DNA from 4 places in the Nocardia sp. NPDC059177 genome. Region 1 is predicted to be linked to each of the others. Evidence: riboswitches for the same ligand, from Rfam matches in the RefSeq annotation. Region 1 holds a riboswitch; each other region holds the start of a gene.
What was found. A riboswitch is a leader RNA that binds a small molecule or an ion and turns the genes downstream of it on or off. The one in region 1 is predicted to bind cobalamin.

Region 1 (3,502 bases):
ACCGCCAGCAGGAACGGGATATTGGTCGTGACGCCACGGATGCGGAACTCGGCCAGCGCGCGACGAGCACGCGCGGCAGCAGCGGGCAGATCACGACCACGACAGGTCAGCTTGACCAGCATCGAGTCGAAGTAGGCACCGATCTCGGCACCCAGATTCGCCCCACCATCCAGACGGATACCCGCACCACCCGGCGTGCGATAGGCAGTGATCCGCCCGGTATCGGGCCGGAAACCATTGGCCGGGTCCTCGGTGGTGATCCGGCACTGCAACGCCGCACCACGAATCGACACCGTCTCCTGACTCAAACCCAGATCGGACAGGGACTCCCCCGCCGCGATCCGCAACTGCGCCTGCACCAGATCCACATCGGTGATCTCCTCGGTCACCGTGTGCTCCACCTGGATCCGCGGATTCATCTCGATGAACACATGATTACCGCGCTCGTCGAGCAGGAACTCGACCGTGCCCGCACAGCTGTAACCGATCTGGCGGGCGAAAGCCACCGCATCGGCGCAGATGCGTTCGCGCAGCGCGGGATCCAGATTCGGCGCAGGCGCCAGCTCGATCACCTTCTGATGCCGCCGCTGCACCGAACAATCCCGCTCGAACAGATGCATCACATTGCCGTGCTGATCAGCCAGGATCTGCACCTCGATATGACGCGGATTCACCACCGCCTGCTCGAGGAACACCGTCGGATCACCGAACGCCGACTCCGCCTCCCGCGACGCCGCCTCGATCGACTCACGCAACAGCTCGGGCGCGGCCACCCGCCGCATACCGCGACCACCACCACCGGCCACAGCCTTGACGAAGATCGGGTACTCGAGCTCGGCGGACGCGGCGAGCAACTCGTCGATATCGGCCGAGGGCGCGCTCGACTTCAAGACCGGCAGCCCGGCGGTGCGCGCCGCCTCGATCGCGGTCGCCTTGTTGCCTGCCATCTCGAGCACCTCGGCCGAAGGGCCGATGAAGGTGATTCCCTCACGCGCACACGCCGCCGCCAGGTCGGGATTCTCCGACAGGAAACCGTAACCGGGGTAGATGGCGTCGGCACCGGCCGACTTGGCCGCCTCGACGATCGCCTCGATCGATAGGTAGGCGCGAACGGGATGGCCCTGCTCACCGATCTGGTAGGACTCGGCTGCCTTCAGCCGGTGCACGGAATTGCGGTCCTCGTACGGGAACACCGCGACCGTTCCGATGCCGAGTTCGTAGGCCGCGCGGAAGGCACGGATGGCGATCTCGCCGCGATTGGCGACCAAGACTTTCGAGAACATTGGCCTACGGTACCCGGCCCCGGACCGGGGCCGGACAGGCAAGGTGGGTTCGTCGTATTCTTCACACCACATGCCCGCCGACCTGCGAAGTTGCGGTAATCCGGCCGTCACATCTCACCGCGCGGACCGCCAGGCGGTGCGGCCCGGCCGACCCGCGCGCAACCGCAGGTCACGGCCCCGCGCGCACGGCCGTGGTAGCTGCGGTCCCCGCACAGGCCTATGCTGGGCGGGCAGCTGGTTCGCCTGCGCGGTGGAAGAGTCGGAGCCCCGACCTCCCGCGCCGGCGTCGAAACTCGCACGGACAGCTTCCGTGCCGGGTGAGAGGGAACCCGGTGGGAATCCGGGACTGTCCCGCAGCGGTGAGCAGGAACGAACGCTGTCATCAGCACTGGGCACGATGCCTGGGAAGCGACGGCCAGTAGGTCGGTCGAGCACGACCGGTGCCCGCGAGTCCGAAGACCTGCCGACTGTGCCGGATACGCCGTATCCGGCGGCCACCGCCTCGTGGATCGGGCGCGCGGACCACCTCACCGACCTGTCCCGGCTGCGCCGGGGAGGTCTGTCCGGTCGTCGTGTCGTGCCCGCAAAAAGGCGTCGGCTCTCCCTGCACGACACTGGAGAAGCTCCGTGACTGTTTCCCCTACCCCGTTCACCGCAACGGTTCTCGGCCTGCCCCGGGTGGGCCCGAACCGCGAGCTCAAGCGGGCCACCGAGGCCTACTGGGCCGGCCGCGCCGACGCGGGCCACCTGCACACCGTCGGCCGGGAACTGCGCCGCGCGCAGCTGCTCGCGCTGCGCGCGGCGGGCCTGGACTCGGTGCCCGTCGGCACCTTCTCCTACTACGACCAGGTCCTCGACACCGCGGTGCTGCTCGGTGCCCTGCCGCCGCGCGTCGCCGGCATCGCCGACCCGCTGGATCGGTACTTCGCCGCCGCGCGCGGCACCGACACCGTCGCTCCGCTGGAGATGACCAAGTGGTTCGACACCAACTACCACTACCTCGTCCCCGAGATCGATGCCGAGACGGTCTTCACGCTGAATCCCACCAAGCTGCTGGCCGAGCTGGCCGAGGCGATCGAGCTCGGTGTCAGCGCCCGCCCGGTGGTGGTCGGCCCGATCACCTTCCTGAAGCTGGCCAAATCCACCGGCGGCGCGGCCCTGGACCGGCTGCCCGAGCTGATCACCCTCTACGGCGACCTGCTGATCCAGCTCGCCGAAGGCGGCGCGCAGTGGGTTCAGATCGATGAGCCAGTTCTGGTCACCGACCTGACCGACGCCGAGATCGCCCTCGTGCGCGACACCTACACCCAGCTCTCGGCGGTACCGCGGCGTCCGGCCATCCTGGTCGCCACCTACTTCGGGCATCCCGATGCCGCCCTCGGCGCGCTGGCCGACACGGGTATCGATGGCGTGGCGGTCGACTTCACCGCGGGCACCCGGGTCGCCGATCTCGCCTCGCTGCCCGCGCTGGCGAGCAAACTGCTCGTGGCGGGTGTCGTCGACGGCCGCAACATCTGGCGCACCGACCTCGACGCGGCCCTGAGCACGCTGGGCACCCTGCTCGGCAGCGCCGGTTCGGTCGCGGTATCGAGTTCGTCGTCGCTGCTGCACGTGCCGTACTCGCTGACCCCCGAGACCGGGCTCGACGAGCGGCTGCGGTCGTGGCTGGCCTTCGGTGCCGAGAAAGTCGCCGAGGTGCGCGTGCTGGCCACCGCCCTGACCACCGGCACCGACGCCGTCGCCACCGAGCTGGCCGCCGCGCGCGACGCGGCGCAGTCCCGGCGCACCGATCCGCGCCTGCACGTCGAGCAGGTCAGGGCCCGCCTGGCCGCCCTCGACGACAGCGACCTGAACCGTCTGCCCGCCGACGAGCGCCGCGCCCTGCAACGCGAGCACCTCGACCTGCCGCTGCTGCCGACCACCACCATCGGCTCCTACCCGCAGACCTCGGCGATTCGCCTGGCCCGCGCCGCGCTGCGCAAGGGCGAGATCGACGAGGCCGAGTACGTGCGCCGGATGCGGGCCGAGATCGCGGCGGTGATCACCTTGCAGGAGCAGCTCGGCCTGGACGTGCTGGTGCACGGCGAACCCGAGCGCAACGACATGGTGCAGTACTTCGCCGAACTGCTCGACGGCTTCGCCGCCACCGACAACGGCTGGGTGCAGTCCTACGGCACCCGCTGCGTGCGGCCGCCGATCCTGTTCGGTGACGTCTCGCG
Region 2 (3,502 bases), on a different contig from region 1:
TCATCGGACGAACACTGGGCGTGATCGGCGCGGTCTGCGCGGTCGCGCTCGTCGGCTGCGCGGACGAGCAGCAACCCATCGACTATCCCGGGATGACCTTCCTGCCGTCGAGTGCCGCACCCACCGGCGAAGGCACGCCAGCGCCCGATGTCACGGCGCCGACCGGCGGCGGCACGCCGGCTCCCGACATCACGGCACCGACCGGCGGCGGCACTCCGGCACCGTCCGACGCCGGTTCCCCGGTCAAGACGCCCGCGCCCGTGCCGGGTCCGGCCACCGCCGTGGTGACATTGATCGCCGTCGACGCCTCCGGTCAGCCCCGCGACGGATTCGCCCTCGCGACGGCCGACCCGGTCAGCACCTTGAACTGCGCGGATGCCGTCCCGAGCCGGTCGGCGACAACGTCCGGCATCTACCACTGCGGCCCGTCCGCGGCCGCGGCCGATGTCTGCTGGCCCACCCCCGGCAAAACCGCCCTGCTCTGCGGCTCCGACCCCTGGCAGCGCACCCTGCGCGAATATCAGGTCGACCCGCCGCTCACCCCCATCGGCCGCACCGAATCACCCGAACCCTGGGCACTCGAACTCGCCGACGGACGCCAGTGCCGAATCCGCGTCGGCGGCGCCTGGGGCGGCCGCGCCGACGGCCTGGTCGGCGCCTACTCCTGCTCCGGCGGCCACGAGGTGGTCCTGCAACCTTCCGACTCCCGCACCGCCATCGACAAGTCCTCGAACACCTGGCAGGTCGCCGTCGGCCCACTCGGCTCGGGCAGCCCCGACTTCCCACTACCGGCGAAGATCGAGGTCCGCACGGCCTACTTCGCGGCCGCGCAGTGAGTCCGCGACCCGCGAGCGCCGCCGTCACGGGCAATGTCGCGATACCGATGAGCGGATACACCGAAACCGCCCGGTGGCGTTACAGTGTCGCTCGAACTACCGCGACGGGAACCAGGAAGCCGGTGTGAATCCGGCACGGTCCCGCCACTGTGACCGGGGAGCCGACCCCACCGAAGACCACGGCCGCCAGGCTGGAAGGTCGGGGTGCGCGTTGATCCGGGAGTCAGGATACTGACCTGTCGCGGACACCATCCACGGGCGAGGACCCGCGGCGGCGTGCGGGTGGCAGCGAGAAATGCCCTGATCGGTGACGGTGCAGGGGCGGTTTCGATCGTGGCCGGGTGGCGTGTGCTCGAGTCCTCTTCCGGACACGAGAGGACCGACCCGATGCCCGATCACCGGCCGCCCAGCGGCGAGATGTCGCGACGCAGGATGCTCGGCGGAACACTGGCCGCGGCCGCGCTGCCGTTTCTCGCCGGCGCGTGCGGCGGCACCGGATCGGCGGGCACCGGCGCCGAGCTGACCGTGACCGATCTGACCGGTCGGGTCGTCGAGCTGAGCGGTCCGGCCCGTCGGGTGGTGACGATCCCGATGCCGGCGGCGTCGATGATGGTGGCGGTCAACGGCGGCCCGGATGTGCTGGCCGGGATGAACGCGGCCTCGGCCACCGCGATCGAGAGCGGTTTCCTCGGCGAGGTGTATCCGCGCCTGCTCGACGTGCGCACCGATGTCGCCGGCGCCGAGTTCGCGCCGAATGTCGAAAGCATCCTGGCCGCGGAACCGGATGTGGTGATCCAGTGGGGCGATCGTGGGCCGGGGATCACCGAGCCGCTGCGCGCCGCGGGCCTGACCGTCGCCGAACTCAGTTACGGGACGCAGGCCGATCTGGAGGGCGCGGTGCGGATGTACGGCGAACTGCTCGGCAAGCGGGAGCGGGCGAGCCGGATCGTCGACGGGATGCGAACCACCCTGGACCGGATGCGCGCCGCCGCGCCCGCCGACCCGGCATGTTCGGTGCTGTATCTGTTCGGCGGCGCCGAGGCCATGCACGCCGCGGGGGCCGGTTCCTACAACCATTTCGTCATCGAACTGGCCGGTGCGCGCAACTGCGCCGCCGGGATCGGCCAGCAGCGCGCCACCATCGGCACCGAACAGCTGCTGGCCTGGGACCCCGACGTCGTGCTGCTCGGGAACTTCGGTCCGGCCCAGCCCGATGATCTCTACGGCGACCCGGCCCTGGCGACGTTGCGTGCGGTGCGTGAGCGCCGGGTGTACAAGGTTCCGCTCGGCGGCTACCGGTGGGATCCGCCGAGCCAGGAGTCACCGCTGATGTGGCAATGGCTCGCCGGCCTGGTGCACGGCACCCGCGCACCGGGGCTGCGCGCGGAGATCGTGCGCCAGTACGGCTTCCTGTACGGGGTCGAACCCACCGCCGCGCAGCTGGACGCGATGCTGGCGATGCCGAGTAACGGAGGCTCGCGCGACTATGCGGACTTCGGTCGTTGAGCAGACCGGAACCGAGCGTTCCGGAACCCGGCCGGTGCGCTGGTACTGCGTGCTGATCGGGCTGCCGGTCTTCGTGCTGGCGGTCGGGGTGCTGGCGCTGGGCGTCGGCCGCTACCCGGTGGCCGTCGACGAGGTGGTCCGCATCCTGCTCGGCCAAGTGTTCGAGCTCGAGCAGACCTGGTCGCCGACCCAGGAGGCCGCGGTACTGCGGGTGCGGCTGCCCCGCGTGCTGCTCGCGATGCTGATCGGCGCAGGCCTGGCCCTGTGCGGGGTGGTGTTGCAGGCGGTGTTCGGCAATCCGATCGTCAGCCCGCACATTCTGGGTGTGTCGTCGGGGGCGTCGTTCGGTGGCGCACTGGCCATTGTGCTCGGCTTGGGTTCGGCGGCACTGGTTTTCGGTTCCTTCGGGTTCGGACTGCTCGCCCTCGTCGCGGTGTTCGCGACCAGCCGGGGACGGCGGGCGGCGCCGTTGACGATCGTGCTGTCGGGCATGGTGGTCGGCGCGTTCTTCGCGGCGCTGGTATCGCTGCTGACGTATCTGGCCGACCCCTACGGCGAACTGCAGGCCATCGTGTTCTGGCTGCTGGGCAGTCTGGCCACCGCGAGCTTCGGCAAGGTCGCGATCGCGCTCGGCCCGGTCCTGCTGGGCGGCGCGCTGATCTGGGCCCTGCGCTGGCGGATCAACCTGCTCTCCCTCGGCGACGACGACGCCACCACGCTGGGGGTGCGGCCCGCGCCCTTGCGCTGGCTGTTGCTGGTGACGGTGGCCGCGATCGTGGCGGGGGCGGTCGCGGTGAGCGGTGTGATCGGCTGGGTCGGGTTGGTGGTACCGCACCTGGCGCGGCTGTGGGTCGGGCCGGATCACCGGGTGCTGATCCCGGTGACCGCGGGACTCGGCGCCGCTTACCTGACGATCATCGACACGGTGACGCGCACCCTCGGCGCCGCGGAGATTCCGCTCGGGGTGCTCACCGCCCTCGTCGGCGCGCCGGTGTTCCTGATCCTGCTGCAACGCAGCCGCCGCCGGATGTGGTCCGATGCCTGAACCCGCCTTGGCCGTGGAGTCGCTCGGCTACACCCACGACCGCGTGAACTGGCTGTTCCGCGAGGTCTCGCACCGGTTCGAGGCCGGTGAGGTGCTCACCGTGCTCGGCCCCAAC
Region 3 (3,502 bases), on a different contig from region 1:
ACGCCGCCACCGTCAGTGCCGCCACGGTGAGCAGCACGGTCAGGAGCACCGATCGCCGCTGGACCCGGAGCACGACGCGGCGCCCCGGCGAGCACAGCAGTACCGTGCCGACCGGCAGCACCCTGCCTTCGGTGACCGTCACAGCTTCGCCACCTTCCGGTCGCGCACCAGATACAGGAAGAACGGTGCCCCGGCGAACGCGGTGATGATGCCGACCTGGATCTCCTGCGGCCGCGCCACCACCCGGCCCACGATGTCGGCGAGCAGCAGCAGGGTCGGACCGAGCACGGCCGACCAGACCAGCACCCACCGGTAGTCGGGCCCGGCGACCGCGCGGGCGATGTGCGGGATCACCAGGCCGACGAACCCGATCGGTCCCGCGACGGCCACCGCCGCGCCCGCGAGCAGCACCACCGCGCAGGCGCCGGTGGCCCGGACCGGGACCAGGCGGGTGCCGAGGGTGCGCGCCATGTCGTCGCCGATGGCGATCGTGTTCAGCGGCCGCGCGACGACCAGGGCCAGTACCGCGCCGACCGCGATGAACGGCGCTGTCCCGCCGAGGGATTCGAGATCGGCGCGGGCCAGCGATCCGACCACCCAGAACCGGAAGTTGTCGAACGTGGTCCGGTTCAGCAGGGTGACGGCGGTGGTGATCGAGGCCCACAGCGCGGTGCACGCGGCCCCGCCCAGTGCCAGCTTCACCGGTGTCGCGCCCCCGAATCCCAGCGAACCCAGCAGGTAGACGCAGGCCGCCGCGATCGCGGCACCGAGGAACGCGAACCACACGAAGCCGGCCGGGGTGGTCACGCTCAGCGCGCCCATGGCGAGCACAATCGCCAGCGAAGCGCCCGCGTTGATGCCCAGCAGGCCGGGCCCGGCGAGCGGGTTGCGGGTCAGGCCCTGCATCACCACACCGGCCAGGGCCAGCGCCACGCCCGCGAGCAGCCCGGCGAGGGTCCTCGGCAGGCGGATATAGCGCACGATCCGGTCGCTGTCGGTGCCGCGGAAGTCGGTGAACGCCGTGAGGGCCTGGTCGAGGGTGAGCGGGTGCGCGCCGATCAGGACGGAGGCGACGCAGACAGCGGCGAGCGCGGCACCGGCCAGCATCAGGCCGGTGCCGCGAACGGTGCGGGTCACCGTCCGAACAGATCGGGGTGGATCAACTCGGCGACCAGTTCGGTCGCGTGCGCGATCCGCACACCGGCGGCCCGGTCCGCGAACAGGAACGGATGCACCACGCCGTTGCGCACGGCGGTGAGGTTCGCGAAGGCCGGGTTGCCGACGATCCGGTCGACCTGCGGCTGCGCGTCGGTGCGGGTGTAGGTGGCCTTGCAGCACTGGCTGGTCAGGATGATGTCGGGATCGCGGGCGATCAGGCTTTCGGCGCCGATCGGGACATTGCGGCGCTCGGTGAGATCGGCGAAGGCGTTGACTCCGCCGGCCGCCTCGATGATCTGGGTGACGAAGTCGATGCCGCCCGCGACGGTGTAGGAGCCGTCGTCCTTGGGCGTGACGACCGCGACCCGCGGGCGTGGCGCGCCGGCCACCGTCGCGCGCACCGCCTCGATCCGGGTACTCAGCTGTGTGACCAGCTCGTCGGCCCGTCCGGCAACACCCCACAGCGCGCCGAGGTCACGCAGGTCGGCGTAGACATTGTCGAAACGCACGGTCTTCGGGTCGATCGCCTCGTCGGCGAGTCCGTCCGCGCTCGGGCACAGCGGGCTCAGCACCCAGGTCCGCACGCCGAGTTCGTGCAGGCTCGCCCGGGTGCCGACACTGTTCTGGGCCGAGGCGGCGAAGACGCCGTTGTAGCCCGACAGCACGAAATCGGGTGTCTGCGCGAGCAGTTCGTCACGGCTGGGCAGCTTCTCGGCATAGGCCGACTTCGCCTGTGCGTCCCGGTATTCGGGCAGTACTTCGGCGTCCAGGAACGCCGTGCCCACCAGCCGGTCGGTGACGCCGAGGGCGTGCGCGATCTCGATCGAGGGCTGGTAGGCGGCGTAGATCCGTTGCGGTGGCGCGTCGACGGTGATGTCGATTCCGCAGTTGGCGCGGGTCACGGCGTTCGCGCCGGTGGTCGCGGGGGCGGGTTGCACACCGCAACCGGTGACGACGATCGCGCAGGCGATCAGCGCGCCGGTACGTAGGCGCGCGAAAACAGACGGGGTCAAGGTGACGGCCTTCCAGGTCCTCGTGGAACGGTTACTGCGTGGCCGTGGCCGGTCTCCTGGCTGACGGGATTGCGTGCGCCGAATCCACCTTCCCAGGGCATCGGCCCCAGTGGCTCCGGGCAGCGTCTGCTGCCCGGAACGATTCGTCGCTCCCGATCACAGTGGCGAGGGCCGCACCGGTTTCCCACCGATTTCCCGAACACCACGGCTGCTGGACTCTAGCAAGATCGGTGCCGGGGTAGCGGGAGCACCCTGGTCGGACGTCCGGTCAGCGCGGGTCGGGGCAGCCGGTGCGGGCGGGCCGGCAATCAGTCTCCGCAGACAATGCCACGCCCGCGCGCGGCCGCACCACCTGTCCGACGACCAGGTCGCCCGGCGCGCTGATTGGCTCCCGTCACAGGATCGTGGTGTTCGCTGGCGGGCGGGGTCGGGGTGTCGTTCACTGTTCGGCATGAACGTCCGTGAACTGATCGACCGGAAGTCCGGTCGCCGGATCTCGGTGGTGGTGCCCGCGCTCGACGACGAGGACACGGTCGCCGGAGTGGTCGCCTCGGTCCGCCCGCTGCTGGGCGGGCTGGTCGATGAACTGATCGTGCTCGACGCAGGCTCCGCCGACCGCACCATCGCGCGAGCCAGGGCGGCCGGCGCCGCCGTCTACACCCGGGAGGAGGCGCTCCCCGAGGTGCCGCCGCGCCCGGGCAAGGGTGAGGTGCTGTGGCGCTCGATGGCGGTGTGCACCGGTGACCTGATCGTCTTCCTCGACGCGGATCTGGTGGAGCCGGACCCGTTGTTCGTGCCCACGCTGGTCGCCCCGCTGCTCGCCGACCCGGGGCTGGCCCTGGTGAAGGGTTTCTACCGGCGGCCGCTCGCCGGTGGTGCCGGGGTGGACGCCGACGGCGGCGGGCGGGTCACCCAACTGGTCGCCCGGCCGCTGCTCACCGCGCTGGCGCCCGCCCTGGCCGAGATCGTGCAGCCGCTCGGTGGTGAATACGCCGCCACCCGTGCGTTTCTCGGCGAGATCTCCTTCGCCAGCGGGTTCGGCGCCGAGATCGGCATCCTGCTCGACTGCTGGCAGCGCCGTGGCCTGTCCGCGATCACCCAGGTCGACCTCGGCGTGCGGCGGCACCGTCATCGGCCGACCCACGAACTGGCGGTGATGAGCAGGCAGGTGGTGGCGACACTGCTGGACCGGCTCGGCATCCGTGACTCCGGCATCGGCCTGGTCCAGTTCCTGCCGGGCGAGACCGGATGGCAGCGCACCCCGTCGGAGGTCAGCCTGGCCGACCGCCCACCGATACCGCGGATGGCCGCCGCGCACCGCGATATCGCCT
Region 4 (3,502 bases), on a different contig from region 1:
CTGGAATTGCTCGCCGATTCCCTGGCAGTGATCGTCGTCCTGGGCGCCTTCGGCTGGCAGGCCCTGTTCACGGTCCTGACCGAAGGCGGCTGGCGGGTGCCGCGGCCACGGCCACGCTTCGCCCACGGCGCGCGGGTGAGGCTGACCCATCCCGACGGCCGTGCCGTCACCGTGCTGGGCTGCTATCACGTCAGCCAGCACAACACCTTCACCGGCCGGCTCACCCCCGCCATGCTCGAGGACATCCTGCGGACAGCGAAAGGCATTGCCGCCGAACAGGAAGCGAGAAACCGATGACCCAGCGACCGAACGTCGTGGTGCGCCGCATCTACGACGACCCCGAACCCACCGACGGACAACGGGTACTCGTCGACCGGCTGTGGCCGCGCGGTGTCAGCAAGGAGCGCGCCGACCTGACCACCTGGTGCAAGGCGGCCGCGCCCTCCACCGACCTGCGCAAGTGGTACGACCACGACCCGGACCGGTTCGCCGAGTTCGCCCGCCGCTATCGCGCCGAACTCGACGACGCCGACCATGCCGACGCGCTCGCGGAATTGCGCACGATGGCCGCGCACGGACCCCTCACCCTGCTCACCGCGGCCCGCCGCGCCGATATCAGCGAGGCGACCGTGCTCGCCGACATCCTCGGCGCTCCCGCGAACTGACCCACACTCCCCGCGCCGGCGGAATTCATCTCGGCCGCTATAGATCCGCGGCAAATATTTGGCGACTATCCATGCGCGGTCATAGCCGAATGCGCAATCGTGCCGATAGAGTCGGGACCGATATCGCAATTACCACCGCATTCAGGGAAAGGCAATAGACGGCCGTTCAGCACGATGAAGGGATTGCGCGCAATGACCCGATCACATCGCGATGAGCACGAGGAACGATCTCGCACGCGCGCGATCGATCTGCATGTCTGGCGGGAAGTGACCAGAATCCGCACCGAATGGATCGTCGACCACCGCCTCACCCCCGCCCAGCGTCATGCCCTCATCGACGAGGAATCGGTCGACCTGACCGCCCGGATCACCGTCTTCGAATCGGTCGTGCTCGACGACCTGGTCGACCGCTGGAAAGCGGCCTACGGCTGGGCGATCCCCGACGACGCCATGCCGCTGGGCAAACTCACCGCCCTGGCCAGGGCCGATGCCCGTTCAGCGGTGCTGTGCGACAACCTCTACGCGCACATCCCGCCCGCGCTCATCGCCGAGCGGCACACGGCCACCGCCGCGGCGGCCACCCGCCGCCGCCGGCGCAGCGCACCCCCGCCGCAGCGCTGGCGCAGCCGTTCGGTGACCATCGCACCGGCGACGGAAATGGTCGTGATGCGCACCTGGGGCATCATCCGATCCTGCGATTTCACCGAACTCGCCTGCGCGCTCATCCAGGTACAGACCGATGACGGAATGCCCATTCCGGCGTCCCCGCTGGATCCACTGGCCGAGCAGATGTCCGCGGTCATCCACGACCAGCTCGTCGAAGAAGGCTTGCCACCCATTTAACAATCGGCAATTCTCCAGTTATCCGAATCGCCGGCTTCGTATGTCATTTCCGCCCGAACACAGCACGGCCGCAGGCAGATCCACGCACGCGCCGGCATGCGTAGGATGACGCCTGTCCGCAGGGAAGACCGGTGTGATTCCGGGGCTGTCCCGCAACTGTGAGGCTCGCGTGCGAGCCGAAGCCAGATACCTGCGGATGCAGTGCTGAACGGTCGTGATCACGTGGGTATTGATCGATACGCCGAACCGAGCCACCCCGGGTGGCTCGTTTCCGCATGTCTTCGTCGCGTGAGAACCAGACGCGATAGGAGCCACACATGCCGTCCTCGACGTTGCGTCGTCGGACCTTCCTGCTCGGTGGCGCGCTCGCCGCGGGCGCCGCCCTGACCGGGTGCAACCGGTCGCCGGCCGACGGCGAGGGTGCGGTCGACACCTTCACCGCCGCGTTCCAGGGTTCGGGTGCCGGCGAGGGCATCGACCCCGGCGTGAACACCCTGTTCATCGACGAGGCGAGAATGAAGTCGGTCTACGACGGCCTCTTCGAGATCGACGAGACGATGACGCCGATCCCCCGCCTGGCCACCGCCGCCGAGCCGAACGCCGACGGCACCCGCTGGCGGATCGCGCTGCGCGAGGCGCGCTGGCACGACGGCAAGGCCTTCACCGCCGACGATGTGCTGTACACGTTCGCGCGGGTACTCGGCCCGCCGCAGCGGCGGCCGTTCATCGGCGCCTCCGCGCTCGAGCACGTCGATCTCGCCCAGAGCCGGGCCGTCGACGCGCGCACGGTCGAGATCGCGCTGCGCGAGCCCTCCTTCGAATTCCTGATCGCGCTGTCGGCCTACGGGACCAAGATCGTGCAGAACGGCGCCACCGACTTCGACCACCCGGTCGGCACCGGCCCGTTCGTCTTCGAATCCTTCGAGGCGGGCAGGCAATTCGTCGCCACCGCCAACGACCACTACTGGGACGGCGCCCCGGCGATCCGCCGGTTGCGGATCGTCAGCGCCGAGTCCGATGCGCGGCTCTCGGCGGTGCAGAGCGGCGAGGTCGACTACGCCGACAACCTCACGCCCTCGGCGGCGCGCACCCTCCAGGGCCGGAGTGGGCTGAGCCTGACCGCGATACCGAACAGCGGTATCCACTTCTTCGCCATGAAGACCGATCGGGCACCGTTCGACAACCCCGACGTGCGCCGCGCGGTGATGCGGATGCTCGACCGCGACGAACTGGTGAAGATCGCCCTGGAAGGCCAGGGCGAGGTGTCCAACGACGTGTTCGGCAAGGGTTTCCAGCACTACGCCGAACTGCCGCAGCACACCTACGATCCCGACGAGGTGGGCAGGCTGCTGCGCCGCGCCGGTGTGCGCGACCTGTCGTTCGACCTGTTCACCGCGCCGGTGGCACACGGATTCGTCGAAGCGGCCCGGCTGTTCGCCGAGCACGCGCAACGCTGCGGGGTGCGGGTGAACGTGGTGCTCGGCGCCAAGGACACCTACTACACCGACGCACTGTCGACCGGGCACCTGACGATGGGACAGTCCGGGCCGCTGGCGATTCCGAATCATTTCGCGTCGCGCCTGCTCACCGGATCGCCGCAGAACCGCACGAAGTGGTCCGATCCGGAATTCGACGCCCTCTACGCGAAGGCCCAGGCCACCCCGGGTGTCGAGGATCGCACGGCGATCTATCGGACCATGCACGAGATTCTGCACGATCGAGGAGGATTCGTGTTCTTCGGGACCACCGCGTGGAACAGTGCCGCGCGCGACCGCTTCCAGCAGGTACCCACCGCCGTGCCGAACTCGCACGGCTGGGCCCGCTTCGACCGGGTGCGCGTCCGATGACCGCGCTGGACGCGGCCAGGGCCCGCTACTGGATCGACCGCTGGGATCGCCAGCAGGAGCACTACATGCCCGACCGTGAACAGCGGTTCGAGGTGATCGGCGATGTCCTCGACGAACTCCGCGAACGCGAGGACCTGCTCATCGTCG

Region 2: linked by a shared signal. The riboswitch ahead of ACFXK0_RS15230 (ABC transporter substrate-binding protein) and the one ahead of metE (5-methyltetrahydropteroyltriglutamate--homocysteine S-methyltransferase) in region 1 are both predicted to bind cobalamin.
Region 3: linked by a shared signal. The riboswitch ahead of ACFXK0_RS07655 (ABC transporter substrate-binding protein) and the one ahead of metE (5-methyltetrahydropteroyltriglutamate--homocysteine S-methyltransferase) in region 1 are both predicted to bind cobalamin.
Region 4: linked by a shared signal. The riboswitch ahead of ACFXK0_RS06575 (ABC transporter substrate-binding protein) and the one ahead of metE (5-methyltetrahydropteroyltriglutamate--homocysteine S-methyltransferase) in region 1 are both predicted to bind cobalamin.

What each region holds. Positions count from the first base shown of each region.
Region 1 is NZ_JBHZBX010000001.1:77,808-81,309, forward strand. Features, by position in the region: gene ACFXK0_RS00375 (pyruvate carboxylase) at 1-1,283, opposite strand, end outside; cobalamin riboswitch at 1,569-1,766, shown strand; gene metE (5-methyltetrahydropteroyltriglutamate--homocysteine S-methyltransferase) at 1,911-3,502, shown strand, end outside.
Region 2 is NZ_JBHZBX010000010.1:96,203-99,704, forward strand. Features, by position in the region: gene ACFXK0_RS15225 (hypothetical protein) at 1-836, shown strand, start outside; cobalamin riboswitch at 903-1,091, shown strand; gene ACFXK0_RS15230 (ABC transporter substrate-binding protein) at 1,224-2,342, shown strand; gene ACFXK0_RS15235 (FecCD family ABC transporter permease) at 2,323-3,387, shown strand; gene ACFXK0_RS15240 (ABC transporter ATP-binding protein) at 3,380-3,502, shown strand, end outside.
Region 3 is NZ_JBHZBX010000004.1:253,251-256,752, forward strand. Features, by position in the region: gene ACFXK0_RS07645 (FecCD family ABC transporter permease) at 1-142, opposite strand, end outside; gene ACFXK0_RS07650 (FecCD family ABC transporter permease) at 139-1,137, opposite strand; gene ACFXK0_RS07655 (ABC transporter substrate-binding protein) at 1,134-2,171, opposite strand; cobalamin riboswitch at 2,200-2,393, opposite strand; gene ACFXK0_RS07660 (glucosyl-3-phosphoglycerate synthase) at 2,623-3,502, shown strand, end outside.
Region 4 is NZ_JBHZBX010000004.1:41,531-45,032, reverse strand. Features, by position in the region: gene ACFXK0_RS06590 (uracil-DNA glycosylase) at 1-297, shown strand, start outside; gene ACFXK0_RS06585 (DUF488 domain-containing protein) at 294-665, shown strand; gene ACFXK0_RS06580 (hypothetical protein) at 858-1,508, shown strand; cobalamin riboswitch at 1,590-1,721, shown strand; gene ACFXK0_RS06575 (ABC transporter substrate-binding protein) at 1,826-3,355, shown strand; gene ACFXK0_RS06570 (class I SAM-dependent methyltransferase) at 3,352-3,502, shown strand, end outside.